Regions from separate parts of the Erwinia sp. HR93 genome, predicted to be linked through region 3. Evidence: predicted binding sites of a transcription regulator. Region 3 holds the regulator's gene; each other region holds the start of a gene.
What was found. Region 3 encodes CRP, which controls carbon source genes, mostly activating them, when cyclic AMP is high. Its sites were predicted from a motif close to ATGTGANNNNNNTCACAT; they were not measured.
Positions count from the first base shown of each region.

Region 1 (9,840 bases), 2.3 Mb from region 3:
ATGCCTCGGGTCGCAACGCCGCTCACCCGCGCCGCCTCAATAAACTCCTTACCTTTTAAACTCAGCGTTTGCCCACGAACGATGCGCGCCATATCCAGCCAGGACACCGCGCCGATAGCGACAAAAATCAGGAAAATGTTCTGACCAAAGAATGTCACCAGCAAAATCACAAAAAACATAAAAGGAAATGCGTTCAAAATTTCAAGCGTGCGCATCATCACCGCATCAATGCGCCCCCCCAGATAACCTGAAAGTGCGCCATACAGCGTACCAAGGAGAATAGCCACCAGCGCGGCCGCAATTCCGACCATCAGTGAAATACGCCCACCGATAGCCACGCGCACCAGCAGATCGCGCCCCGAAGAGTCCGTACCAAAATAGTGGCCCGATGCACTATCAGGCGCGGCCGACATCATCATCCAGTCGGTATCGTCATAGGTAAACGGCGACAAAAATGGCGCGATAATCACAAAGGCAGCAATCACTATTAGCGTCACCAGGCTGATTAACGCAGCGCGGTTATGTATGAAACGCCGGCGCGCATCCTGCCATAGGCTGCGCCCCTCTACGTCCAGTCGTTCATTTAAGTGTTCCAGTGCGGCGCTGTTATTATTCGTCAATCTCATAGTGATACGCCCTTACTTAGTAGCGAATTTTGGGATCGATCAGTGCATATAACACATCAACAATCGCATTGAATAAAATCGTCAGCGCCCCAACCAAAATTGTCAGACTCAGAACTAACGAATAATCACGATTCAGCGCCCCATTGACAAAAAGTTGTCCAATCCCCGGTAAACCGTAAATCGTTTCAATCACCATTGAACCGGTAATAATGCCGACAAACGCCGGCCCCATATAGGACAGTACCGGTAACAGCGCTGGGCGTAGCGCATGGCGCAAAATAATGCGCCATGCGGGTAACCCCTTTGCGCGGGCGGTACGAATAAAATGTGAGTGTAATATTTCAATCATGGAGCCACGCATTATGCGCGCAATACTGGCAATATAAGCCAGCGACAGTGCAATCGTTGGCAGTATCATGAATTTTGCCGCACCGCCGTTCCATCCTCCGCCCGGTAGCCAGCCCAATGTAATAGCAAAAATTAATACTAATAGCGGCGCTACGACAAACGCCGGAATAACCACACCGGTCATGGCAAAGCTCATGACCAAATAATCCCATAGACTATTTTGTTTTAACGCTGCCAGCGTGCCTGCACTTATTCCCAATACCACGGCCACCAAAAATGCGGCAAAGCCCAGCTTCGCCGACACCGGAAAGGCTGCGCCGACTAAATCATTTACCGAATAGTCTTTGTATTTAAAAGAAGGGCCGAAATCACCGTGCGCCAGTTGCTTCAGATAACTGGCATACTGCGTCAGAATGGGATCATTAAGATGATACTTAGCCTCAATGTTTGCCATCACTTCAGGTGGTAAATTACGCTCACCGGTAAAGGGGCTTCCCGGCGCAAGGCGCATCATAAAAAATGAGAGAGTAATCAAAATAAAGAGCGTCGGAATGGCTTCAAGTATGCGCCGTAATATAAATTTCAACATTGCTTACGCCTTTTATTGCGGCCTACGCGGCAAAATATCACCCCGCAGGCCGCTATTAATTAATGCTTAATAATGTACATGTCTTTGGTATAAGTATTATCTAATGCATCTTTACCGGTATAGCCCCCTACCCAGGGTTTAACTAACCGGGTATTTACGTAATAGTAAACGGGCACTATTGCTGAATCTTTATCCAATTGCTGCTCGGCCTGATTATATAACGCGGTGCGTTCACCATCGTCAGTGGTCTGAAGCGTTTTAGTCAGCAGTGTATCAAACGCCTTACTGGCATAATGCGCTGTATTATTCGAGCTATCTGACAGCATGGTGTTCAAAAATGAAGAAGGCTCGTTGTAATCCGCGCACCACCCAGCACGCGCAACGTCAAAATTCCCCTGATGCCGGGTATCCAAAAATGTTTTCCATTCCTGATTGACTAGTTTTACGTCGATGCCCAGATTTTTCTTCCAGATAGCCGCGGTAGCGATGGCCATTTTTTTATGCAGATCGGACGTGTTATATAGCAGATGAACGGTAAGCGGTTTTACCTTATCGAACCCTGCGGCACTCAGCAGTTTGCGCCCTTCTTCATTACGTTTCTGCTGGCTCCAGTTAAACCATTCCGGCACGGTCCATTTCGCACCGTCTGCGTAAGGTGGCGTATAGCCATAGGCGGGCAAGTCACCCTGATTTTTAACTTTATTCACGATAATGTCGCGATCAAGCCCTAACTTGAGTGCCGTACGCACCCGCACATCATTAAACGGCGGCTTCTTATTATTAATCTCAAAATAATACGAACACATATAGGGAGTAACGCGCAGCTCCTTAGGCAGCGTTTTTTTCAACATCTGGAACATTTCGACCGGCAAATAATTGTTGGTAACATCAATTTCGCCGCTGCGATAGCGGTTAACATCGGTAACTTCCGAAGCAATAGGCAGCCACGTAACCTGTTCAATTACCGTGCGTGCGTTATCCCAGTAAGCTGGGCTACGGGTCAGCACAATCCGTTCGTTCACAACCCAATCTTTCAGGGTATAGGCGCCATTAGTGATGATATTGGCAGGCTGCGTCCATTTTTCACCGAATTTTTCAATCGCCAATTTTGGCACTGGCGACATGGAAGGATGGATCAGTAATTTATAGAAATAAGGCACCGGCTCGCTGAGCGTCACCTGAAGCGTATGCGCATCCAGCGCTTTAACGCCCAGCGTTGAGGGCTTCATTTTTCCGGCAATTACCGCATCAACGTTCTCAATGTGCCCATATTGCAGGTAGCTCGCATAAGGCGATGCGGTTGCGGGGTCGGCTAAACGCTGCCAGGCGTATACAAAATCCTGGGCAGTGACGGGCTCGCCGTTTGACCATTTTGCCTCAGGGCGTAGATGGAATGTCCAAACTTTAAAGCCGTCATTCTCCCACTTCTGAGCAACCCCGGGGATGGGATGGCCTTGCGTATCCGAGATTATCAGCCCTTCAAATAAATCCCGGCTGATATTAGACTCAGGCACGCCCTCAATTTTATGCGGATCGAGAGATTGCACTTCGGAGCCGTTATTACGAACCAGCGTTTGCTTTTGCGCCAGGGCAGTGCCTGCAGGGATCTCTGCGGCCTGAGACTGGGCGCTAAACTGCGCGACGCTTAACAGAACGGCGGCAACGGGAGTGATGTTAGTAATAAACTTCATGATATAGATGCTCCATTCATTATTATTTTCACGATTAACGAGCTAGTTGTGTTTGTATACATTTTTATTTTCAGCGCCAGATGAAAATGTATAGCCAGCCGATGGCCCTACCCATCGCAACATTTATCTCTTAAAGTTACGCATGAATAGGTTTTTAATTTTGCTACATGGAAAATTGTTAGCCTAAAATACAAAAGCATCTTTATCGGAAGCTACCAAAAGCATCGTAAACACGCCAATCTATTTTTCAATTTTGTTAATTATTTCCCCATAATCAGCTTTTTCAGCAAACCGTAAAGCCATCACCTAGAAATTAACCATAAAAATCAATACAATGAAACCTAAAATTGACAATGATTTACAAACAAGAAGAGTGAAAACAACACAATAAATTTAACAAATACTTTTTTGCAGATATCCGATCTAATGGCTGACCGATTTATGCGGAGAATATGCTGGTGACGGGCGTTAAAAAAGGAAGATTATAAAAACCTAATTTTGGACAATCTTTTCTGAGCAAAAATGGCTGGGCGGCCACATCGCCGCATATTCGTTAACTGAGCAACCCTGGAAAAATACCTTTTATTCCAGTGACAATAAACTCGATGCCCAAAGCCATAAGTAAAAGACCCATAATGCGCGTTACGACATTAATGCCGGTCTGACCGAGAAGGCGTACCAGCCATGGCGCTATGCGAAATAGCAGCCAGCAACACGCTGCGAAGACTGCGATTGCAGTCGCAAAACCTAGCAAATGAGGCCAGTTATGATATCGCGTTCCCCAAACGATGGTTGAACTGATAGCGCCCGGCCCCGCCATTAGCGGCAAAGCTAAAGGAACCACGCCAACGTTTTCGCGGATAGCCGTTTCTGATTTTTCCTGATTGTTTTGTTTGTCCTCTCCCAGTTTGCCACTGATCATCGACATGGCAATCGACACCACCAAAATCCCCCCTGCTATGCGAAAAGAGTCAATAGAAATGCCGAACAACTGCAATATAGCATCCCCCAGAAATAGCGAACTCCAGAGAATAATAGCAACAGAGAGGTTAGCGGTTAGATTGGTGCGATGCCGGGCCTGCGCGCTTTGGTAGCTGGTCATACTGATAAAAACCGGGATGATACCCACCGGATTTACCAGCGCAAAAAGCCCAATGAAAAACTTAAAATAGGTCGCTATATCGAACACCGTTCGACGCTCCGAATAAATGGTGAAACACGCACAATGTAATTGAAAAAAAGGGCTTATGTCATTTCCTTTCTCTATTTTATCTCTGGGAAAAAGCGGATTACGACCAATTATTCTCTTCAGATGTCACAGCCCCTCACTCCTGATGAATACCACTTAATGCGTGCACTTAGTGCAAAAAATAAACAAAAAGCCTTGCTGAATGGTGTCAGCATCGCGTATATTTGAAGTGCATCACAAAACAATTACTCACAAGTGAGTAACCTTATCGACAGCAGCAAAAACTCTGACTTCGGTAAAAAAGAGGCCGATAAGGCTCTTTTAGTAAATTAATTGGCGCCCGCCATCGCCTGCCCCGGCAGAATCGATGGCTATACTCTAGGTAGTGGCAGCTGATTTAGTAAAAGAGTTTAACATTCATCAGGAGAGTATTATGGCCGTTACAAACATCGCTGAACTGAACGCTCTGGTTGAGCGCGTCAAAAAAGCCCAGCGTGAATACGCCAACTTCACTCAGGAACAAGTTGATAAAATTTTCCGCGCTGCAGCGCTGGCTGCAGCAGACGCGCGCATACCGCTGGCGAAAATGGCCGTTGCCGAGTCGGGCATGGGGATTGTGGAAGATAAAGTGATTAAAAACCACTTTGCGTCCGAATATATCTATAACGCCTATAAGGATGAGAAAACCTGCGGCATTCTGGATGAAGATGAAACTTTCGGTACCATCACTATCGCCGAACCAACCGGTATTATCTGCGGCATCGTTCCGACAACCAACCCGACCTCTACGGCGATATTTAAATCTCTTATTAGCCTTAAAACCCGTAATGGCATTATTTTCTCCCCGCACCCGCGCGCTAAAAATGCCACGAATAAAGCGGCGGATATCGTACTGCAGGCCGCCATCGCCGCGGGCGCGCCAAAAGACATTATCGGCTGGATAGATGAGCCTTCTGTAGAACTGTCTAATGCTCTGATGCACCACCCGGATATCAATCTTATTCTGGCTACCGGCGGCCCGGGAATGGTAAAAGCGGCTTACAGTTCAGGTAAACCGGCCATCGGCGTTGGCGCCGGAAATACCCCGGTCGTTATCGATGAGAGCGCCGACATTAAGCGCGCCGTGGCCTCTATTTTGATGTCTAAAACGTTTGATAACGGTGTTATCTGTGCCTCAGAACAATCCGTGGTTGTCGTTGACTCAGTCTACGATGCGGTGCGCGAGCGTTTTGCCACACACGGTGGCTATCTGCTGCAGGGTAAAGAGTTAAAGACCGTGCAGGACATCATCCTGAAAAACGGCGCGTTAAACGCAGCCATTGTCGGCCAACCGGCGGTTAAAATTGCCGAAATGGCAGGTATTAATGTACCGGCCAGCACGAAAATTTTGATTGGCGAAGTTAAACTGGTGGATGACAGCGAGCCTTTTGCACATGAAAAACTGTCGCCTACGCTCGCTATGTACCGCGCTAAAGATTTTGAAGATGCAGTTGATAAAGCCGAAAAACTGGTTGCGATGGGGGGCATTGGTCACACATCTTGCCTGTATACCGATCAGGATAACCAGCAGTCCCGCATTACCTATTTCGGCGATAAGATGAAAACGGCGCGTATTTTGATTAATACCCCGGCTTCCCAGGGCGGGATAGGCGACTTGTATAACTTCAAACTGGCGCCATCTTTAACGCTGGGCTGCGGTTCATGGGGCGGCAACTCTATTTCCGAAAACGTCGGGCCGAAACATCTTATCAATAAGAAAACCGTGGCTAAGCGAGCAGAGAATATGCTGTGGCATAAACTTCCTAAATCTATCTACTTCCGTCGCGGGTCCTTACCCATTGCGCTGGATGAGGTCGTTTCCGACGGCCATAAACGTGCAATGATTGTGACTGACCGCTTCTTATTTAATAATGGCTATGCCGATCAAATCACTTCCGTGCTGAAAGCCGCGGGCGTGGAAACGGAAGTATTCTTTGAGGTTGAAGCCGATCCTACGCTGAGCGTGGTGCGTAAAGGGGCCGAGCTGGCGAACTCCTTCAAGCCAGACGTCATTATCGCGCTGGGCGGCGGCTCCCCGATGGATGCTGCGAAAATCATGTGGGTAATGTATGAGCACCCGGAAACCCATTTCGAAGAACTGGCTCTGCGCTTTATGGATATTCGCAAACGTATCTATAAATTCCCGAAAATGGGCGTAAAAGCCAAGATGATCGCAGTAACAACGACATCCGGAACGGGCTCAGAGGTGACTCCGTTTGCCGTTGTTACCGACGATACCACCGGCCAAAAATATCCGCTGGCGGATTATGCACTGACTCCCGATATGGCGATTGTTGACGCTAATCTGGTGATGGATATGCCAAAATCCCTGTGCGCCTTCGGCGGACTGGACGCGGTAACCCATGCGCTTGAAGCCTATGTCTCTGTATTGGCCTCAGAATTTTCTGACGGTCAGGCACTGCAGGCGCTGAAATTGCTGAAAGAATATTTGCCGGCTTCTTATCACGAAGGTGCGAAAAACCCGGTAGCCCGTGAACGCGTACACAGCGCAGCAACCATTGCCGGCATTGCCTTCGCAAACGCCTTCCTGGGCGTATGCCATTCTATGGCCCATAAACTAGGCTCTCAGTTCCATATTCCTCACGGTCTGGCAAACGCGCTGCTTATCTGTAATGTCATCCGCTATAACGCAAATGACAATCCGACTAAGCAGACCGCATTCAGTCAGTACGATCGCCCGCAGGCGCGTCGTCGTTACGCTGAAATTGCCGACCACCTCGGTTTAGGCGCACCAGGCGATCGCACCGCCGCTAAAATCGAGAAATTGCTGGCGTGGCTGGATGCCCTTAAAGCAGATCTGGGGATCCCGAAATCAATTCGCGAAGCTGGCGTTCAGGAAGCCGATTTCCTGGCGCAGGTAGATAAACTGTCGGAAGATGCGTTTGACGATCAGTGCACCGGGGCTAACCCGCGTTATCCGCTAATCGCTGAACTGAAGCAAATCTTACTCGATACCTACTACGGCCGTGAATATAACGAAGGCATCGACACAGCCTCCAGGCCCGTGGCTGCGCCTGCCAAAGCGGACAAAAAGAGTAAAAAAACAGCTTAATAAGATAAACTAAACCCCGGCTGAGGCCACCTCCCGAGGAGGTGGCCTTTTTTATTCCTTTTTATAAAACCTATCCCGTAAGCGTAATGACCTGCCCGCTCGGATACTGCCTGGCGATACTAAAATTCATTTTGTTATTCTAATAGCGAAGAAAAAAATCACTATAGCCAGAACCTAAAGCTTCCCTGCACACAGGATATTGCCACTTCCCGGAGCGCTGGTCCCCCCAGAAGCTTGTATTGAGCTCCTGAACACCACTTCGTGAAACGTTTAGCGACGACCCGGGGTTTTGAGTAAGCGGTGCCAAAGTTGAGCCGTTAAATCTAAACGCCGGGCACCCCATGGAAATATCGCTAATCATTTACGCGCCGTGAGCGGTTACCTGCCGCAATCGGCGCCTCCTCTATAAAAGCAGGTTTTACCATTAACGGAAATTTACGCGTTGAAGGCCCGGTGATTCCCCGCTCTCCGATTCCTTTTATAGAGTAACGCCCGATGCCACTCACGATATTTTAATATGCGGCTCTGGAACAAAATTAGCGCAACGTTGACAGGAGGCGATTTTGAACCTCTACGAGAAATCACTATCTTCAGAAATGGCTGACTATCAATAGATTTTGCTGCTGATCTACTTTTAGAACGCGAGCGGGCAAAACGTCCAATATCTCTTTTTAAACATTTAGGCACAGCCTTATAACTCGATATGAAAGACGGCTTTGGTAGAAAGAACCCGTTAAGCACGATAGCGTGCGTTAACGCGAAAGTTGGCTGAATAATGGGCGTGGTGTTAGCCGCTTTTTCATTGGAGCCCTACTTGGTATGCTCTTTTGATGTAAGCCGGCTATGGCCCTCACCCTGCCCCTGAAACTTTTTATGGCATGCCGTCTGACAGGTCAGTTCTCATAGCAGCAGGCGCTCGCTGAACCCCGTGCATCAAAATACGTCGTAACAGCCCTGTACCGCTCGCTAAGCCACCGTAATAAAGATAATCGCGTTATGCCATAAACTGCGGTTCGCAAAGCTGCGCGTATCGCAACCGACACTGGTCTGGCGGCAGAAAGCCTGAAAGGGAAAGCGAATTACCAGTCAGAGTCAAAAACCAACAAATTAAAAACTCATTAAATTATAATTCTCATCAGTTATTCATATTTTCCATGACACTGGTTTTATCTTTCCTGATGAAACTATTAATCTATATCGAGCTCAAGCCTGTACTGATGCTTCCCTTAGCGCCTTATAACCATACTTGTTATAAGGTTCTATGATGATACTTAAACCGGACATCCCGACTGAATCAACTATTCGCCATTTTATTAATCGCGCGGCTCCGTCATACATCACATCTTCCGTTGATGACAAAAACAGATAATAGAAACTTATTCAGGACTCAGGAAAGAAGCATTATTTTTCATCACTATAATGAAGGGTTATTCGTTCTTTGTTGGATTTAGACATTATCAGCGCTGTTAATGTGGGAAACAGCGCTTTACGCAATTAACTCTCCCGATAGGGCAAAATCCAGTGCAAAATAGAGGCAGCCATAGAATCACCCCCGAGCCGATGCCTGAATATCTTTTAAGGAACCCTGATTCAGCGCATCTTTATAATGTTTACGGCATACTGAAACATAACGCTCATTACCGCCAATAACCACTTGTTCTCCTTGTTCATAAGGTTTCCCGTCCTGATTCAATCGCAGCACCATTCCGGCCTTGCGCCCACAGAAACAAACTGTTTTTAATTCAACCAACTTATCAGACCATGCCAAAAGATATTGACTGCCGGTAAAGAGTTCTCCACGAAAGTCTGTACGCAGCCCATAGCATAAAACGGGAATATCCAGTTTATCGACGACTTCAGAAAGGTCGTATACCTGCTGACGCGTCAAAAACTGGCTCTCATCTACCAATACGCAATGAATAGTTTCTTGATCGTGTATTGTTTTTATATCTTCCAGTAACGGTGTCTGTGGATTATACAACCTGGCAGGCAAAGAAAGTCCAATACGGGAACTCACTTTGCCTGCGCCAAAACGATTATCTATTTCGGCGGTGTATACCAAAGTACGCATTCCGCGTTCCTGATAGTTGTATGATGACTGAAGTAATGCGGTTGATTTCCCCGCATTCATTGCAGAGTAGTAAAAATAGAGCTGCGCCATCGCAGAAAAACCCCAACTAGAGTAGCGTAATAACGAAAGGTAATGATTGTAGCATATCCATTAACTCGTATATCGCTAACAATATACGTTTGGCCGGCGACTTTCCCTATATATAAGCCAGCGC
Region 1 is NZ_JAXUDP010000001.1:3,296,856-3,306,695, forward strand. Features, by position in the region: gene oppC (oligopeptide ABC transporter permease OppC) at 1-626, opposite strand, end outside; gene oppB (oligopeptide ABC transporter permease OppB) at 643-1,563, opposite strand; gene oppA (oligopeptide ABC transporter substrate-binding protein OppA) at 1,623-3,245, opposite strand; gene SFA31_RS15415 (YchE family NAAT transporter) at 3,808-4,443, opposite strand; gene adhE (bifunctional acetaldehyde-CoA/alcohol dehydrogenase) at 4,877-7,555, shown strand; gene tdk (thymidine kinase) at 9,102-9,716, opposite strand.
Region 1: a site for CRP is predicted at 4,666-4,683, ahead of adhE (bifunctional acetaldehyde-CoA/alcohol dehydrogenase). Genes of this name have one in related genera too.

Region 2 (9,840 bases), 580 kb from region 3:
CTGCGGCAGGACATCCCTGCGCGGGCGAAACGCCGTTGGTAATCGAAGGCGCTTACCACGAAATTTTATTTGAGAAAGATGCAATGCGCGCCAAAGCGCTGCATAGCATTATCGATTTTTTTAGCACATTTGATAAATCATAAAACAATTACCCCAGAAGGATAGATATCGCTTATGTACCAGGTTGTTGCGTCCGATCTTGACGGCACGCTGCTGTCTCCCGAGCATATGCTGACGCCTTATGCGAAAGAAACGTTGCGCCTGCTGACTGCCCGCGGCGCGCATTTCGTCTTTGCCACCGGGCGGCACCACGTGGATGTCGCGCAAATCCGCGACGGTCTTGATATTCCCGCCTACATGATAACCTCCAACGGTGCGCGGGTGCATGATATGGCCGGGCAATTAGTTTTCTCTCACAATCTGGACAGCGATATTGCCGCCGATCTTTTTGGCATGATGCACGTCGATCCGAATATTGTGACCAACGTGTATCGCGACGATGATTGGTTTATCAACCGTCATCGCCCTGAGGAGATGCTGTTTTTCCCGGAGGCGGATTTCACATATCAGCTTTATGAACCCCAGCTTCTTGAACCGCAGGGGATCAGCAAGGTGTTCTTTATCAGCGACAGGCATGAACATTTGCTGCCGCTGGAGCAGGCCATTAACGCGCGCTGGGGAGATAGGGTAAACGTGAGCTTTTCAACGCTCACCTGCCTTGAGGTGATGGCGGGCGGGGTTTCTAAAGGTCACGCGCTGGAAGCGGTTGCTACCGCGATGGGCTATGGTTTGCAGGACTGCATTGCGTTCGGGGATGGTATGAACGACAAAGAAATGCTGAGCATGGCGGGTAAAGGTTGCATTATGGGTAACGCCCATCAGCGCCTGAAAGATCTCCTGCCAGCGCTGGAAGTGATTGGCACCAATGCGGAAGAAGCCGTGCCGCACTACCTGCGGAAACTTTTCTTAGCTGAGGTTTGATTTAAAACTGGAGTGATTATAAAACATCCACTGGTCAATGAGAAAATGAAATAATAGCGCTACGACTTCGCTACAATAGGCTTTTTTAATGCGAAGCGAGGCCTGGTCGTGGCGCTACTTATTATTACCACGGTGCTGTGGGCATTTTCTTTTAGCCTGATTGGTGAGTATCTGGCAGGGCACGTTGACAGCTATTTTTCAGTGTTAATGCGCCTTGGTCTGGCATTTGCCGTCTTTTTGCCTTTTTTACGCGGCTATGGGCAAAGTATCAAAACCCGCGCGCTATATATGCTGGTTGGGGTGCTGCAGCTGGGCCTTACTTATTTGCTGAGTTTTCAGGCCTATTTATATCTGACGGTTTCCGAGTTTCTATTGTTTACCGTGCTTACGCCGCTGTACATCACCCTTATCTACGATATCCTCCGCCGACAGCGGCTGCGCTGGAGCTATATGCTGAGCGCACTGCTGGCGGTGCTGGGAGCCGCAATTATTCGTTATGACCGCCTGAGCGAACATTTCTGGACCGGCTTGCTGCTGGTGCAACTGGCTAACCTTACCTTTGCCATCGGCATGGTGGGGTATAAGCGGCTCATGGAAATTCGTCCAATGCCGCAGCGCGGCGCTTTTTCCTGGTTTTATCTTGGCGCTTTCCTGGTGGCTGCGGTGGCGTGGCTGCTGTTGGGCAACTCAAAGCAGCTTCCTACAACCCCATTACAGTGGGGAGTTTTGGTCTGGCTTGGGGTTGTCGCATCGGGGCTGGGATTCTTCATGTGGAACTACGGCGCTACCCGCGTGGATGCCGGTACGCTTGGCATTATGAATAATATGCACGTACCGGCAGGATTACTGGTTAACCTGGCTATCTGGCAGCAGCGTCCTCACTGGCCGAGCTTTCTGGCTGGAGGTGCGATAATTGTGGGGTCGCTCTGGGTGCACCGGCGCTGGGTCGCTCCACGCTCCGCACAAAGGGTAAATGCTCGCAGGCGTGACTGCGGGCAAAATGAATAAATGCCGTAGAGACCGGCTGGTGCTGTTCGCCGCTGCGAACGGCGGCATAAAGCCGACTCCATAATCCATCTCCCAGCGGACGCGTCGCGATCAGCCGTTGACGCTCCGCGCTTTCAGCTACCCAGTGCGGAAGCGCGGCGATGCCCATTCGCGCAGCTACCATCTGCATAAGCAGTAGCGTGTTATCTACATGCTTCAGCGCTGGCGTAATCCCCGCCGGCTGCAGGAAGTGCCGCCATATATCAAGGCGGGAACGCTGGACCGGATAAATCAGCAGTGTTTCCGCCGCTAAATCCTGCGGACTAATCTGCGCTTTGGCCGCCAGAGGATGATCGCAGGCCATTACCAGACGTACTTCGTAATCAAACATCGCAGAGTAGTGCAGGCCGCTTTTGGGCAAAATGTCAGAGGTGAGAACAATGTCCAGCTCGCCTTGCTGCAGCGCAGGCTGCGGATCAAAAGTGACCCCTGATTTGAAATCCACTTCCACCTGCGGATACCGCTGACTAAATTGCGCCAGCGCCGGCGTTAGCCACTGAATACAGCTATGGCATTCAATCGCAACACCTAGCCCGCTATGCCGAGGCTGGCGGCATGCCTGCAGCGCGTGGCTAATTTGCGGCAAAATTTGTTCCGCCAATGCTAACAAAACCTCACCCTGGGGCGTAAAGCGTAGCGGCTGGCTTTTGCGTACAAAGAGACGAAAGCCGAGCCGCTGTTCCAGATCGCTGAACTGATGCGACAGCGCAGACTGCGTTTGGTGCAGCACGGCAGCCGCCGCGGCGAGCGAGCCGCTATTGCGCAGCGCTTGTAGGGTCCGCAGATGTTTTATCTCGATCATGAATCCCCTTCACCTTGTCATGAATATTTTGCGCTTGAGGAAGACACAGTACCTGTGGATTATGGATGTGTAAACATCCAGACGGCTAAATAAAAATTACTTCCAGTGGCAGACCGCTCGGCGCGTAACGGATCCCTATACGACCGCATCGTCCACGGCACGCTGGCACTGAAACCGCAAACATGAGGCAAACAGCATGACAATCCTGAACCACACCCTTGGTTTTCCGCGTATTGGCCTGAAACGCGAGCTAAAAAAAGCGCTGGAAAGCTATTGGGCGGGCAAAGCGACGCGCGAAGCGCTGCTTGAAACGGGGCGCGAGCTGCGCGCTCGCCACTGGCAGCAACAGAAGCAGGCTGGCGTCGATCTGCTGCCAGTCGGCGATTTTGCCTGGTACGACCATGTGTTAACTACCAGCTTATTATTGGGAAACGTCCCCGCCCGCCATCAGAATGACGATGGTACCGTAGATATCGATACGCTGTTTCGCATAGGCCGCGGGCGGGCGCCCAGCGGTAAACCGGCGGCAGCGGCGGAAATGACCAAATGGTTTAATACCAACTATCACTACATGGTTCCGGAGTTTGTCAAAGGCCAGCGGTTTCAGCTTACCTGGACTCAGGTGCTGGATGAGGTCGATGAAGCGCTGGCGCTGGGGCATCGCGTAAAACCCGTGCTGTTAGGGCCAGTTACCTATTTATGGCTGGGTAAAGTGAAAGGTGAACAGTTTGACCGCCTGAGCCTGCTGAACGACATTCTCCCGGTGTATAAACAGGTACTGGCTGAACTGGCCCGACGCGGAATTGAGTGGGTGCAAATCGATGAGCCAGCGCTGGTGTTGGAACTTCCACGGCCCTGGTTAGAGGCTTATCAAACTGCCTATGACGCGCTGCAAGGGCAGGTAAAGGTGTTATTGACTACCTATTTTGAAAACGTCGCGCCGAATTTAGAGGCCATCGTCGCCTTGCCGGTTCAAGGGCTGCACGTGGATTTAGTACACGGTAACGATGATGTTGCCGGGCTGCATAAACGCCTGCCGTCTCAGTGGGTACTTTCGGCGGGCGTAATTAACGGGCGCAACGTCTGGCGTGCGGATTTGAAAGAAAAATATGCGCAAATTCAATCTATTGTCGGGCAGCGTGAGCTCTGGGTTGGTTCTTCCTGCTCGCTATTACATAGCCCGATAGATTTGAGCGTAGAAACCCGGCTGGATGAGGAAGCCAAAAGCTGGTTTGCCTTTGCGCTACAGAAATGCCATGAACTGGCGCTGCTGCGCGATGCGCTAAATTCCGGTAACCCTGAGCAACTGAACGCATGGAGCGCGCCAATTCGGGCGCGTGAGAATTCGGTGCGCGTACACAACGCCGCCGTAGCGCGGCGACTGGCGGCGATTACCGCTCAGGATAGCCAGCGTGCCAGCGTATATCCGCTGCGCGCTAAAGCGCAGCGCGAGCGCTTTAAACTCCCGGCGTGGCCGACGACGACGATTGGCTCATTTCCACAAACGACTGAGATCCGCGGGCTGCGTTTGGAATTTAAAAAAGGTCTTTTAGACGCGAATAATTACCGCACCGGAATTGCGGAACATATCAAACAGGCAATCGCTGAGCAGGAGCGGTTGGGGCTGGATGTGCTGGTGCACGGTGAAGCCGAGCGTAACGATATGGTGGAATATTTCGGCGAACATTTGGACGGCTTTGTCTTCACGCAAAATGGCTGGGTGCAAAGCTATGGTTCCCGCTGCGTAAAACCACCGATTGTCATCGGTGATATCAGTAGGCCCGAGCCTATCACCGTTGAATGGGCAAAATATGCGCAATCGCTCACGGACAAACCGGTGAAAGGCATGCTGACCGGCCCGGTAACGATTCTGTGCTGGTCTTTCCCGCGCGAAGATGTCAGTCGGGAAACAATCGCGAAACAAATTGCGCTGGCGCTACGCGATGAAGTTGCCGATTTGGAAGCGGCGGGGATTGGCATTATTCAAATTGATGAGCCTGCGCTGCGGGAAGGGCTGCCGCTTAAGCGCAGCGACTGGGACGCTTATCTCCAGTGGGGAGTGGAAGCCTTTCGCATCAATGCAGCGGTGGCGAAGGATGACACCCAAATTCATACGCATATGTGTTATTGCGAGTTCAACGACATCATGGCTTCGATTGCAGCGCTGGATGCCGATGTAATAACCATTGAAACCTCGCGTTCAGATATGGAACTACTGGAATCATTTAAGGAGTTTGAATACCCGAATGAAATTGGGCCGGGCGTCTATGATATTCACTCGCCAAATGTCCCGAATGTCGAATGGATTGAGGCACTGCTACGTAAGGCGGCCCGGCGCATTCCAGCGGAGCGTTTGTGGGTAAACCCGGACTGCGGTTTAAAAACGCGCGGCTGGCCGGAAACCCGCGCGGCGCTGGCAAGCATGGTTCAGGCGGCGCAAAATCTGCGCCGGGCGTAGCCTTTCAGGTCGGCGGTAAAGCGCGCTGAAAGGCGCGCTATTTTTTCCCATCGCCGTAGCGCCGAAACCATGCCAGCATTCTTTGCCAGCCGTCTGCAGCCGAGGCCTGATGATATTGGGGGCGGTAATCCGCGTTAAACGCGTGTCCGGCGTCCGGGTAGACGACAATCTCAGCGTTGGCGTTTGCCGCACGCAGCGCCTGGCGCATCAACTCAACGGATTCCAGTGGAATGCCGCTGTCCTGAGCGCCATATAAACCAAGCACCGGAGCGTTCAGGCGAGTGGTGATATCAATTGGCTGCTCCGGCGAATTCAGGGTCTTATCACCGGTTAAGCGGCCATACCACGCGACGGCTGCTTTCAATTGAGGATTATGCGCGGCGTAAAGCCAGGCGATGCGTCCTCCCCAACAAAAGCCGGTCACCATCAGGCGATTAGCATTCCCGCCGTGGCGCGCGGCCCAACTGGCGACGTGATCGAGATCCGCCAGTACCTGCGCGTCTGGAACGTGGGCTACCAGCCCATTGAGAAGCGTGGGAATATCAGAATAGTCGTCCGGGCTTCCCTGACGGAAATACAATTCCGGCGCAATAGCCAGATAACCTTCATGCGCCAGCCGGCGGCAAATATCCCGGATATGTTCATGTACCCCAAAAATTTCCTGTATCACGATAACGACGGGTAGCCCTTCGCTCTGGTCTTCCGGGCGAGCGAACCAGGCGGGCATGCTGTCGCCCTGGCTTGGGATTGTGGTTTCCCCGGTGCGCAGGTTTTCTGCCGTGGTGTGAATCACCGCTGTGGCATTATCGGCGAAGGGGAGAGGTGGCACTGATGTTTGAGTCATGGCTATCTCCATCCTGGCGCGCGGGCAGCGCCCGACGTAATTAAGTTATGCGTTGCGTTGCGTTGCGTTGTCTGGCCTGGCGGCGGGTAGCTGACAGGCGGCAACGTTTTCATTAAATGCGTGCGTCCGAATAACTATAGCCATAAACCCGGCACGTAAAATGTTGGGCTGGCGTAGCAACGACCAAAATGGAGATAAAACGCCGTGAGGGCATCAATTTTAATGGGCGTGCGGGCGGGTTTGCCTGCCATTTGAGGTGTAAAGCCATACGCCAGTATTTGTGAAGCAAATCACTTAGTGATGCATAAATAAGAGTAATTTGTTTCATTACAGGTGAGATGTATCACGTAATTACGCGGCAGGCCCGGTTAGAGTAGACGCCTTATTTTCCCACAGTGATTTCAAGGAGCGCGCTATGTCAGCGACTGACGTTTTCCATTTGGGCCTGACTCAGGGTGATTTACAGGGTGCAACGCTTGCCATTGTGCCGGGCGATCCACAGCGGGTGGAAAAAATAGCGGCATTAATGGATAACCCCGTATTGCTTGCTTCGCACCGCGAGTTTACGACCTGGCGTGCACAGATAGACGGTAAGTCCATCATCGTATGTTCCACAGGGATTGGCGGCCCTTCTACCTCGATAGCCGTTGAAGAATTAGCGCAGTTGGGGATTCGCACTTTTTTACGCGTGGGAACCACCGGAGCTATCCAGCCGAATATCAGTGTGGGCGATGTGCTGGTTACTACGGCTTCTGTGCGCCTGGACGGTGCCAGCCTGCACTTTGCGCCTCTCGAATACCCGGCGGTTGCAGATTTTACCTGCACCACCGCGCTGGTAGAGGCAGCCAGGGCCGCCGGTGCGGTAACGCATATTGGCGTGACGGCGTCTTCCGATACTTTTTATCCAGGCCAGGAGCGCTATGATACCTTTTCTGGTCGCGTAGAGCGGCGTTTTAAAGGTTCAATGGCTGAATGGCAGGCGATGGGCGTGATGAATTATGAAATGGAATCCGCGACGCTGTTAACCATGTGCGCGAGTCAGGGATTGCGCGCCGGTATGATAGCCGGGGTCATTGTTAATCGTACTCAGCAAGAAATCCCGGATGCGCAATTGATGAAACAAACGGAAGGCCACGCGATAAATATTGTGGTTGAGGCCGCGCGCCGTCTGCTTTAATTTCGCCCGCTCGGTGGCGCGTAAGCTGAGACGCGCCATCGACTTAATCGTATGTCTCGTCCCCATATTCTGACTCAGCATAGGTTGATACCAGGTAGCTCGCCCGCGCGCTGGCAGCGGTTTGCTCTGGCAGAAAACGCGGGTTGGTTTTGTCAGATGCGCGCCTAAAAGGCGCTTTTTAACGCTCTTTGCCAATTCTGCGGCGTAGAATCATGCGCTTGCCGCCCGTAAATATTTTTACTCCGCGTGTACCTATATTGCTTGTTGAGGACATCCTTGGTTTGCGCTCCTGCGAAATATATTTTCCTGGCGCGGTAAGAGTACCGCGCTTTTTTGCGCGGCTTTACGCAGAAAAGCGCTTTTCATCTGGACATCCATACAGCACAATTTTACTTTGATTAAAGCCTCGCCCTCTGCTGGAGGGCGGTAAACTCGCATTCTGGAGGCGGAGTGGACAACTCATTACTGCTCGTTATCATCATGGTGCTTGCAGGCGTTGGTGCCGGTTGGTTGCTGGCCAGCCTGCGCGCGGCGCAAAAACTGGCGCTGGAGCATACCGCCCAGCGCGAGCTTTACGGCGAACTGATGGCGGCGCGGCAGCAGCTTCAGCAGGCTGAATATTGGCATGAAGAGTGTGAGCGTCTAAACGGTGAGCTGCGCCACCAGCTGGAGATCAACGGGGTACAGGAAGCCGATCTGCGTGAACTGAGCACGCGACTTGAAGAAACGCGTATTAACGCGGAAGAAAAAGTCCGGCAGATGATGAGCAGCGAACACCGCCTGAGCGAGCAGTTTGAAAACCTCGCGCATCGGATTTTTGAACAGAATAGCCGGCGGGTGGATGAGCAAAATCGCCAAAGCCTGCAGGGGCTACTTACACCGCTGCGGGAGCAGTTAGACGGTTTTCGGCGCCAGGTGCAGGATAGCTTTGGTCAGGAAGCGCGGGAGCGGCACACGCTGACTCATGAGATCCGCAATCTGCAACAGCTTAACGCCAGAATGGCTCAGGAAGCCGTCAATCTCACCCAGGCATTAAAAGGTAATAACAAAACCCAGGGAAATTGGGGAGAAGTGGTGCTTGGCCGCGTGCTGGAGGCCTCGGGGCTGCGCGAAGGCCATGAATATGATCTGCAAGTAAATATTCAGCGCGAAGACGGTAGCCGGATGCAGCCGGATGTCATTGTACGCCTGCCCCAAGGCAAAGACGTGGTGATTGATGCAAAAATGACGCTGGTGGCCTGGGAGCGTTTCTTTAACGCTGAAGAAGAGTACGCGCGGGAGCAGGCGCTTTCAGAGCATATTGCCGCGATTCGCCAGCATATTCGCTCGCTGGGGAGTAAAGATTACCAGTGCTTGCCAGGGGTAAAATCTCTTGATTATGTACTGATGTTTATCCCGATTGAGCCGGCGTTTTTGGCGGCAATAGACAAACAGCCTGAGCTGATAAATGAAGCGCTACAGCGCAATATTATGCTAGTCAGCCCCACTACGCTGCTGGTGGCGCTACGGACTATTGCCAATCTCTGGCGCTATGAACACCAAAGCCGTAATGCCCAACGTATCGCCGATCGGGCGGCGCGTCTCTATGATAAAATGCGGCTGTTTGTCGATGATATGTCTGCTATCGGCAATAACCTGGATAAAGCGCAGGATACCTACCGGCAGGCAATGAAAAAGTTGGCCAGTGGGCGCGGAAATATTCTGGTCCAGGCCGAGGCTTTCCGTGAACTCGGCGTTGAAATCAAGAGAGAAATCAATCCAGAATTGTCTGCCCGGGCGAAACTGGATGGCGACAATGCCGCTATTGCACCCGGAGAGCGGTATGACACCCAGGTTGAACCAGAAATCACCCCAGCGCGCCGTGCAGCGGGTGATATCTGATAAGGTATACCCTGCGTGGCGCTGAATCATAGGGCAACACGGTGCAATCTGTTACACTCCTTCAAATATTTTTCAACAAGCAGGCATTGAGATGGCTGGAGATTCGCAGGATACGACGCATTTTGGTTTCCGTACCGTTGCAAAAACGCAAAAGGCGGACATGGTAGCGCAAGTCTTTCACTCCGTTGCGGCAAAATACGATGTAATGAACGACCTGATGTCGTTTGGCATTCACCGGTTATGGAAACGCTTCACTATTGATTGCAGCGGCGTGCGTCGCGGTCAGCGCGTATTAGACCTGGCCGGAGGCACCGGGGATTTAACGGCTAAATTTTCGCGTTTAGTTGGTGAAACGGGCAGTGTCGTGCTGGCTGATATCAATGATTCCATGTTAAAGATGGGGCGTGAGAAGCTGCGTAACACCGGAGTTATTGGCAATGTAGAATATGTGCAGGCCAACGCAGAGGCGCTGCCGTTTCCGGACAACACATTTGACTGTATTACTATCTCTTTTGGACTGCGTAACGTAACCGATAAAGAGAAAGCGCTGCGTTCCATGTATCGGGTATTAAAACCGGGCGGGCGTTTACTGGTGCTTGAGTTTTCTAAACCTATTATAGACCCGCTAAGTAAAGCCTACGATGCCTACT
Region 2 is NZ_JAXUDP010000001.1:418,469-428,308, reverse strand. Features, by position in the region: gene pldB (lysophospholipase L2) at 1-143, shown strand, start outside; gene yigL (sugar/pyridoxal phosphate phosphatase YigL) at 175-981, shown strand; partial or broken gene SFA31_RS02000 (carboxylate/amino acid/amine transporter) at 1,090-1,854, shown strand; gene metR (HTH-type transcriptional regulator MetR) at 1,841-2,830, opposite strand; gene metE (5-methyltetrahydropteroyltriglutamate--homocysteine S-methyltransferase) at 3,027-5,288, shown strand; gene SFA31_RS01985 (dienelactone hydrolase family protein) at 5,326-6,132, opposite strand; gene udp (uridine phosphorylase) at 6,548-7,309, shown strand; gene rmuC (DNA recombination protein RmuC) at 7,790-9,190, shown strand; gene ubiE (bifunctional demethylmenaquinone methyltransferase/2-methoxy-6-polyprenyl-1,4-benzoquinol methylase UbiE) at 9,282-9,840, shown strand, end outside.
Region 2: a site for CRP is predicted at 6,411-6,428, ahead of udp (uridine phosphorylase). Genes of this name have one in related genera too.

Region 3 (9,840 bases):
GAGGATGTTAAGAGCATAGCGCCGGCAAAAATTGTTATTTCTCCCGGCCCTTGTTCGCCCACTGAAGCGGGTATTTCGCTGCCAATTATTCAACATTTTGCGGGAAAGCTCCCCATCCTCGGCGTTTGTCTTGGACATCAGGCTATTGCGCAGGCTCTCGGCGCCCAAGTTGTGCGGGCGCAGCGGGTGATGCACGGAAAAACGTCTGCCATTAATCACTCCGGAAAAGGCGTTTTTACCGGGCTGAATAATCCACTGACGGTAACTCGTTATCATTCACTGATTGTTGAACCGGCGACGCTGCCGCCTGTGCTTGAGGTTACCGCCTGGAGCGAGGATCGGGAAATTATGGGGCTGCGCCATAAGCATTGGGATCTTGAAGGCGTGCAGTTTCATCCTGAGAGCATCATGAGCGAGCAGGGCCATTTACTGCTTAATAATTTTCTGCAACGTTAATTTCATTTGCCCTTTTTTGATAATTTATTCATATTTTATGATTATATTTTCATATTGCTGAGGTGGCGGTAATGAGTGAGTCCGCGATGGAAACTGGGGAATACTACCCGGGAAGGGAAGTGTTTGACGAAGTCATTATGTCGGTTTATGCACCGGCGCCGTTTATTCCGGTAACCGGGGAGGGCAGCCGCGTCTGGGATCGCCAGGGTAACATGTATATTGATTTTGCAGGCGGTATCGCGGTTACGGCGCTGGGGCATTGCCATCCTGCGCTGGTCTCGGTGCTGAAAAACCAGTGCGAAAGGCTGTGGCACGTCAGCAATGTCTTCACCAACGAGCCGGCCCTGCTTCTGGCTCGCCAACTGATTGCCGCGACGTTTGCAGAGCGCGTGCTGTTTATGAATTCCGGTACCGAAGCGAATGAAACGGCGTTTAAGCTGGCGCGCCGCTGGGCGATTACGCGCCATAATCCTTATAAAACCAAAATTATTGCGTTTCACAATGCGTTTCATGGACGTTCGCTGTTTACGGTCTCGGTAGGCGGACAGTCGAAATATTCGGATGGATTTGGGCCGAAGCCTGCCGATATCGTGCACGTTCCTTTTAACGATCTCCATGCCGTGCAGGCGGTTATGGACTCACACACGTGTGCGGTAGTGGTTGAGCCGATTCAGGGCGAAGGAGGGTTAACCGCCGCTGAGGCTGATTTCCTGCGCGGCCTGCGCGCGCTGTGTGACAAACATCAGGCTCTGCTGGTATTTGATGAAGTACAGTGCGGGATGGGGCGCACTGGGGAGTTATTCGCTTATATGCATTATGGCGTAACGCCGGATATTCTCACCAGTGCCAAAGCGCTGGGCGGCGGTTTTCCGGTGAGCGCGGTGCTGACAACCGCCGATATCGCCTCATCGTTTCACGTGGGATCGCACGGTTCCACCTATGGCGGTAATCCACTGGCCTGCGCCGTAGCGTTAAAGGCGCTGGAGATAATTAATACTCCGCAAGTGCTACAGGGCGTCCAGCGTAAGCGCCAGCGCTTTATTGCGCATCTTCAGCAAATTGGGGAGCAGTTTGATGTTTTCTGTGAGATGCGTGGTATGGGGTTATTGGTCGGGGCGGTGCTGAGTTCGCCGTATCGCGGGCGCGCGGGCGAGTTAGTGAATATCGCCGCTGAGTCCGGCGTCGCTATCCTGAGCGCTGGCTCAGACGTATTGCGCTTCGCGCCTTCTTTAATCATTAGCGACGATGAGATTGAAGAGGGGATGCGCCGTTTCGCGCAGGCGATAGAACGGTTTATTCAGGGCTAATCGGCCTGGCTTAGACTTCGTACGGACGGGTTTTCGCCCCCCAGGCGCCGCTTTAACCATATGCCGTGGTGGGGGCGCTGGCGCCACGCGATAGATGAAATTGTGTGCATCGCATTTAAATGGCCTAGCACGCGCTGAAGATGCTGCTCCAGCGTGCTGAGCGGTCCACTGTTAAGCATATCCATTGATTCCAGAATATTGGCGCTGTCGGTTTCACCTGGTTCGTCGTACTCCAGGCGCTGCTGGCAGCGCTGAATCGCAATCTCGCAGGATTCCAGATAGCGCTGGGCAAGCGCGGGCTCTAGCAAAGTATGTTCGCGCGCCAGCGTCGTCATCGCATTAATATGCTCGACGATAAATTGACTGTGGGTCACCCAAAGTTTCATATCGGTCAGGTAGCGGGTATTGAATCCGGGTTCCTGCATTGCCTGATTGAGCGAATTATATAGCGCATTATGCGCCTGGTTTACCCGCATACGTTCGTATGCCAGCGGCCCTGGCTGTGGGTTGACGCTTAAAATCAGGCGGATAGCCTGCTGGTCTTCCTCCAGCGTGTCGTGTGCGTTCTGGCGCAGCAGGCCGCTTTGCCACTGCGGCCACAGCCATACCATGCCACCGAAGGCGATGAGACAGCCGATAAGCGTATCCACCAGCCGCGTCATAATAAACCGATCGCCGTTCAGCGAGAGAAGTTGAAGCGTATACACCGCCGTCAAGGTAAAACCTACCGTTGCCAGCCCGTACTGCTTGCGAATAATCAGGTAGCCAATCAGGGTAATGAGTAGCATGCCCAATAGCATATAGCCCTCCGGCACATGGAAATGCAGCGTGACGGCGGCTACCAGCAGCCCGGCCATAGTTCCGCCCGCCCGGTGAAAAATACGCACCCGGGTCGCTCCGTAACCGTTTTGGGTGACAAACATAATCGTCATTAAAATCCACCAGGGTTTAGGCAGATGCAGCGCGCTGCCGAGCAGACTGCCTATTGCCAGCATAACGCCGGTGCGGGCCGCGCTGCGCAATGCCGTAGATTTTAGCGATAGATAATTTTTTAGCGCGGGGAAGAGCGGCAGGCGGCGCTCTCTGTCGGCCATAAGATTACGTGCGTATAGCGGGCGCTGGGTGCGCAGCACGCGGGCGATGCGGCTGAAGTGGTAGTGGCAAAATTGCCCAACCGGATTATCCGGGTGTTGTCGGGCGATTTTGGCCAGCGCAGATAGCGGTTTTTCCATGCTAAAGCGGCGGGGATAGCGATGATAAAGAATGTCATCCGCCAGCACTCGCAGCCGGGAGGCGACGATTTGAGCGTTCCAGCGAATGACCGCCTCAGCGTGGCTCTTCTCGATTAACTTTTGCACTTCTTCCGGTTGATGCAGACTGACAGAGATGTGCTCCTGCAAATCGAGCCCGACCTGGAAGATGCGCAGCAGGCGCTTGTAGTCACTTTGCTGGCTGCCGGTGGAAAGCATATGAAGCTGCTGGTAGCACTGGCTTATCAGGTCAACGACTTTCTGCTGGCGCGTCAGCAACGGCGGCAGCGCTTTCTCAGGACAGGTGTGCTGCGTCAGCAGGCTATATTTCGCTTCACAGTAATTAGCCAGCTCGCGATACAGCAAACTGAGCGTTTCACGCAGCGGCTGTTCACGCCACAGCCAAAGCCAAAAGCGATTAAACAGTCCGTACCAGGTGGTACCAAGCGCGTACAGCAGCATGGGTTGCCAAACCGGCATGTTTCCCGCGAGGCTGAGCGTAAAAATAGCGGCCACCATTGAGGCAGGAAATAGCCTTGCATGCAGTGAGCTGATTTCCGCCGTTACGCCCAGAAGCAGCGCCATGCCGAAGAAGATGGCCGGCAGCGGCACATTTTCTCGCATCAATAATTGCACGATCAGACTGCAAGAGGCGAATAGGCAGCCGCCAACGATAAGTCGTTTAAAAAAGCGTTTATGAGGGGTATCCAGCCCGGCCATATTGCAGCAGGCGGGAACTAATGAAAAAAGTAGACCAAGACGAAGGTTACCCAGCGCCAGGCCGACGGCAACCGGCAGACATAGCACCAGCGTCTGACGCAGCGCGTAATTGACTTCAGGGTGATAAATCAGTCGGCGCCACATATATAACGACCTGAGGTATCGGCGCGGTGTGCGTGATAACACGCCGCGCCGCCGCGTTTAGCGCGTGCCGTAGACGACGATAGTTTTGCCGTGCGCGGATATCAGGTTCTGATCTTCGAGCATTTTTAAAATGCGGCCGACGGTTTCACGGGAGCAGCCCACGATTTGCCCGATTTCCTGGCGGGTAATTTTTATCTGCATGCCGTCAGGATGCGTCATGGCATCAGGCTGCTTCGCCAGGTTTAGTAGGGTTTGAGCAATGCGGCCGGTAACGTCCAGGAAAGCAAGGTTACCGACTTTTTCAGAGGTGACCTGCAGGCGACGCGCCATTTGTGATGAGAGGCGCATTAGAATATCCGGATTAACCTGGATTAACTGACGAAAATTTTTATAGGAGATTTCCGCGACCTCGCAGGCACTTTTGGCCCGAACCCAGGCGCTACGCTCCTGCCCTTCCTCAAAGAGGCCCAGTTCGCCGATAAAATCGCCCTGATTAAGGTATGAGAGGATCATTTCTTTGCCCTCTTCATCTTTAATCAGTACGGCCACGGAGCCTTTCACGATGTAGTAAAGCGTTTCGGCTTTTTCACCCTGATGGATGAGCGTGCTTTTGGAGGGATACTTATGAATGTGGCAATGAGACAAAAACCATTCGAGAGTCGGGTCTGTTTGCGGTTTGCCAAGCACCATGTGCGGTTATCCTCTGATTATAAACTGGCATCTGGAAGAGGCGCTTATGCTTCTCCCAAACGTGGTAAACGAGTTCTGCGTTTTAAATGGGAAGGGGATCAGAACAGCCTGTTATCAGTAAAGTTTTTACCTGAATGACCTTCACTACGACGCAGCAGTATCCGGTCTGTTTTAACATAGCTTTTCACCAGTGTCTCTTCTTGTCTCGTTTCAGCTTGACGCAGGTCGCCTTCTGTTGCCAGTTTCGCCCCTGACGCTTACTCTGTGGGGAAGCGTAATCTAACGGAGCGTACAAAATGCAGGCACGAGTTAAATGGGTAGAAGGGCTAACATTCCTCGCCGAATCCGCCTCTGGTCATCAGGTTTTGATGGACGGTAATTCAGGAGACAAGGCGCCAAGCCCGATGGAAATGGTATTAATGGCGGCCGGAAGTTGCAGCGCGATAGATGTGGTTTCTATCTTGCAAAAAGGGCGCCATGACGTAACCGATTGTGAGGTTAAACTTACGTCCGAGCGCCGTGAAGAAGCGCCGCGGCTTTTCACGCATATTAATCTGCACTTTATTGTTACCGGGCGCGGGCTGAGGGATAACGCGGTTGCACGTGCGGTTGAACTGTCAGCCGAAAAATACTGTTCGGTTGCGTTGATGCTGGAAAAGGCGGCCAATATTACCCATTCATGGGAAGTGATTGAAGCCTGATTAGACGCTGCGCGTCTTTAATAAGGCGCGCGATTTTAGTTGATTCCCCGGTCTTCAATTAACCGTTTCACCAGCGGTGTCATGATAAGCTCCATTGCAAGCCCCATTTTCCCTCCCGGCACTACCAGCGTATTCATGTGAGAAATGAACGAGCCTTGCAGCATAGCCAGCAGCCAGGGGAAATCGATCTGCTCCAGGTTACGAAAATGAATCACCACCAAACTTTCGTCCAGTGAGGGGATCGCCCGGGCTGCGAAGGGATTTGACGTATCGACGGTGGGCACGCGCTGGAAATTAATGTGCGTGCGCGAAAACTGAGGGGTAATGTAGTTAATATAGTCTTCCATTGAACGCACGACCGAGTCCATCACGGCCTCGCGGGAATGACCGCGCTCGCTCATATCCCGCACCAGTTTTTGTATCCACTCTAGGTTTACAATAGGCACTACGCCGACCAACAAATCTACGTGCTGCGCCACGTCTATCTGCGGCGTGACCACCCCGCCGTGTAGACCTTCGTAAAACAGGATGTCCGTGTCCGCAGGCAGCGGCTGCCAGGGGGTAAATGTACCGGGAACCTGATTCCAGGGCACCGCCTCGTCGTAGGTGTGTAAATATTTCCGGGATTCCCCGTGGCCGCTGCGCCCGTATTCCATAAAGGTGTTTTCCAGCAGGGAAAAATCGTTCGCATCGGGGCCAAAATAGCTGATATGGCGGCCTAAGTCGCGGGCCTTACGGATTTCCTGGTCCATTTCCGGGCGGGTGTATCGATGAAAACTATCGCCTTCGACTTCCGCCGCGCGTAATCCGAGCTGGGCAAAAATTTTACGAAACGCGAGGCTGGTTGTGGTGGTACCAGCGCCGCTGGAGCCGGTTACGGCAATAATGGGATATCTGGAGGACATAGCGTCATGACTCCTGCCTGGCTAAGGCGCGAATGCGCTGCGTTTACGGGCAGTATAGACGCCAGGCGCGCGGCGTTAAGATAAGTTTTTCTGAGACATGATGTTACCCACGAAATTGCGTACGCGGCATGATATTGACTGTTTCATGTAATTCAGACCAAACAATGAGCGCCTCGCCGCACTGGAGCTGGCGCTTAACGTCTGCGGTTTTTTGCTCCAGCGTGAGCTCCTGTTCGCCATAATCCGTTCCTTCGCGCAGAACAAAAGCCTCAATCAGACTGTCCAGCATTTCCGGCGCGATATCTTGCCAGGGAATTATCATACTTCGTGTTCCAAATAGCGCGCTAGCCAGGCGGGGATACGCTCTTCCAGCCACATCTGCGGCCTGCGCAGTGTACCGCTGACAAAGCCGACGTGGCCGCCGTGCTCGGTAAGTTGATATTCAATATTAGCAGGCAATTGTGTGATATCGGGAATGACCTGGTTATCCATGAAAGGATCGTCCTTCGCATGGATGATGAGCGTAGGTGCGGTGATTTTTGGCAGCATTGGCAGTGCGCTGCACTGGCGATAGTAATCCAGCGCATCCTGGAAACCGTGGATTTTCGCGGTAATGAGATCGTCAAATTCACGGATGCGACGGATGCGGCGCAGTTGGGGAAGTTCCACCGGCAGAGAGCCCGGCCAGGTCTGAAGTTTCCGGCGCGCGTTGCCTTTTAATAAATTTAGCAAATAGCGTTGATAGAACCGGGAAAACCCTTTTTCCATATGGTGGCAGCACGGCTCCAGCATGAGCGGTGCGGAAACGATCGCACTGGCTTTCAGGCGGCACGCCTCGCCCTGGCGCGCCAGCAGGCAGGCCAGCATATTACCACCAAGCGAAAAGCCTACGGCAGCGGTAGGCGCTTCGCCGTAGCGCATTGAGAGCCAGTGCAGGAAATAGGAGGCATCTTCCGTTTCGCCTGAATGATAGATGCGCTGTTTACGGTTTGGCACGCCGCTACAGCCGCGGAAATGCATCACTACGCCCAGCCAGCCGCGCTGCGCGGCGGCATGAATGAGCCCGTGCGCGTAAGGGCTATGCAGGCTGCCTTCAAGACCGTGAAATACCACCAGGCGCGGCTTGTGGGTGGCCTGAGCCGGATCTTCGCTCCACGCCAGGTCAACAAAGTCTCCGTCCGGCATATCGAGACGCTGCCAGTGCGGTTTAAACGCCAGTTTGCGCCGTATCAGGCGCGGCAGCATAGTTTGAAGATGGGGATTGCCTGCGCCTGACATCGGAGTAAACGTTTGGGTGTGAAACTGCGGCATTGTCAGTTCCACCGGTGTGATATCTGCCATAGTGATTGAGTTATTCAATAAAAACGCGCCCTACTATACCTTGTGATGCGCATTATGTTTATGCCTTTACTGTGTTTACCGCATGCTGTGACGCCTGAGCCACTATTTTAATGGCTGCAGGAGCAAGCATTTGCATTACGGTATTCGCCTATTGCGTGAGGTGAGAGCCACGTTGCGAAGCGTCATCCTGGCCCCCTTTGCGGCGCATTTTCTGAGTCTCAGTGTCTTGCCCTGCCAATAATGTTTCACGCCGATGGTAAATAGGATGAAAATTTTGCTGCTTCTTGTAAACGGTCACTCGACGCGAGCGGGGCAATGCCACTGCCGCTAATTCCGGGAGCTTATCCCGACATTTTGTCTCAGATTATGCCCGGCACCGCCAACAGCGGCGGGTTTAACGATCGCGCGGTCCTTTTCCTGCCGGACTAGGTGCGAGGTATTTTTCAATTCTGGCCCTGCGCGTTATGGCCCGCTTTGACGTGGAGCAATACAGCGGCCAGGCACGCTGGCGACCCGATGCCAGCCGTAAAATCCCTGGCGCAGGGCGGGCGTTGGAATTGGTGCATTCGCTTATCGGTGATGACTTAATCATCCGTTGCTTTATAGACTACGCTTTCCCCGCGGCAGTGGCGATTTCAATGTGGTTATCGATAATGTGAGTTTGGGCGTTAATCTGAACGGCATGGGTAAAGTGACGTTGACGCGCTGTCTGGGGGTTAGCGGTTTGCCGCACCAACGGATGCAGTTCATCATTAAGCAGTGCTTCCTTAAAAAACAGTACAGCGCAATCCGTTTTGAAGCCGTGCATCATGACGATATTATGACTCTGAAACATATAGCGCGGTACGCTCCTCTTTATACCTTTTTCCAGAGGATGGCCGCATCGCCCCGCACGCAGGCCAATAGAAGCCTGTTTCCAGGCCCATGGGTTTCTCAGACAGCACCTAATAATCTCGCTCATGCTGTTACCCACGGCGTGGAGGAGTGGCCTGTAAACTTATCGGCAAAACCAGGGTTTGCGGGTAGAGGCGGAAAACCGTTTTAAAGCATTAAAGGCTAATTCCCCAATGCGTTTACAGGCGCGGGCTGGCAGCAAGGTAAACGTATCCGGTAGCGCTGCCGGGTATTATTGCGTCTGCGCGCAGAGCGGGCGGCGGATAATAAAACGAGAAGGTAGCAAACGCTGCGGGGCACACCGGGCGCCCCGCCGCGTGGCGCTAAAGAAACCCATCGGATTTGAGTAATTTTTCCAGCGTGCTGATTTCACTACTGAATTCAGTTTCATCGTTTTCCAGTAACTGCGCGTGTTTCTGGCGGAATGCAGAGCGCAGCGCCTGAAGAATCGCGAGGCTGTTTTCCTGATGCTGCTGCCCTGCATAGCGTTCCTCAAGCTGGTGCGAAAGACGCTGGCTTTTAATTACAATATCTTCTAACGCAGGCAGATAACGGCGCAGAAATTGGGTGGCAGGCTCCTCATCGCGAGGGTCGGTTTGCATACACTGCTGTATGAGCCTGGCATAGCGGAGAATGATAGCGACTTCGCGCGCTATGGATTCCGGGCGCAGATTTAAGGCTTCCAGACGCAGGATTTCAGCCTCGAACGGGGCGATTTGATCGGGCGCCGGTGGCGTTGGTAATGAGGCCGCCGTTTGGCGCTGCGGTTGCGGCGCCGTGGCGCGAAACCCCGGCGAATTTTGCAGGCCTGCCTCTACATTTTTACGATAAATAATATAACCGATGAGTATGCCCATGAAGAGAAACAGGTAGCCCACGCTATCGGAGAAGGAGTAGGCGCTCAGGTAATAAATGATCGCGATAATCCACAATAGGGCATACAGGATAAACATTTTGCTCAGCGAGCGTCGGCGATTAAATACATGGGCCAGCATGGCACCCGCGCCGGCCCAAAAAGGCAGCGCCAGCGTATCGCCAAACGGGAGCCACAGCAGGCCGGTTATGCATCCTGCTAAAAATGCGGCTCTGTCTTCCAGCAGCGTGCGGGCCAGCGTTATGCCTGCTATCCAGCAATATATCAACACCACGCCATCCAGTAAGTCATCTACCACCGCCAGCACGGTTAAGTGGTCCGCCAGCGGCAGGAACTTTTGTTGGAAGGCATCGGCTAATACCAGCATAACGAAAACGATGGCACCGCGTAGCCATCTGTTTTCGCTAAGTTTCTTCTGTTGTGGTAGGGCGCTATTGTTCATTTTTCCTATCCTTGATGGCGCTCTGTGCCGGCGCGTTGAATCAAGCATTATTAACTTTCAGCGGCATTGCGCCAGAGGAATCCATCGGTCTTGAGCAATTTTTCCAGTGTGCTGAC
Region 3 is NZ_JAXUDP010000001.1:996,089-1,005,928, forward strand. Features, by position in the region: gene pabA (aminodeoxychorismate synthase component 2) at 1-456, shown strand, start outside; gene argD (bifunctional acetylornithine/succinyldiaminopimelate transaminase) at 543-1,763, shown strand; gene SFA31_RS04650 (YccS/YhfK family putative transporter) at 1,760-3,877, opposite strand; gene crp (cAMP-activated global transcriptional regulator CRP) at 3,935-4,567, opposite strand; gene SFA31_RS04660 (OsmC family protein) at 4,864-5,268, shown strand; gene SFA31_RS04665 (phosphoribulokinase) at 5,304-6,173, opposite strand; gene SFA31_RS04670 (YheU family protein) at 6,277-6,495, opposite strand; gene SFA31_RS04675 (hydrolase) at 6,492-7,514, opposite strand; gene SFA31_RS04680 (hypothetical protein) at 8,122-8,349, opposite strand; gene SFA31_RS04685 (5-bromo-4-chloroindolyl phosphate hydrolysis family protein) at 8,732-9,724, opposite strand; gene SFA31_RS04690 (5-bromo-4-chloroindolyl phosphate hydrolysis family protein) at 9,775-9,840, opposite strand, start outside.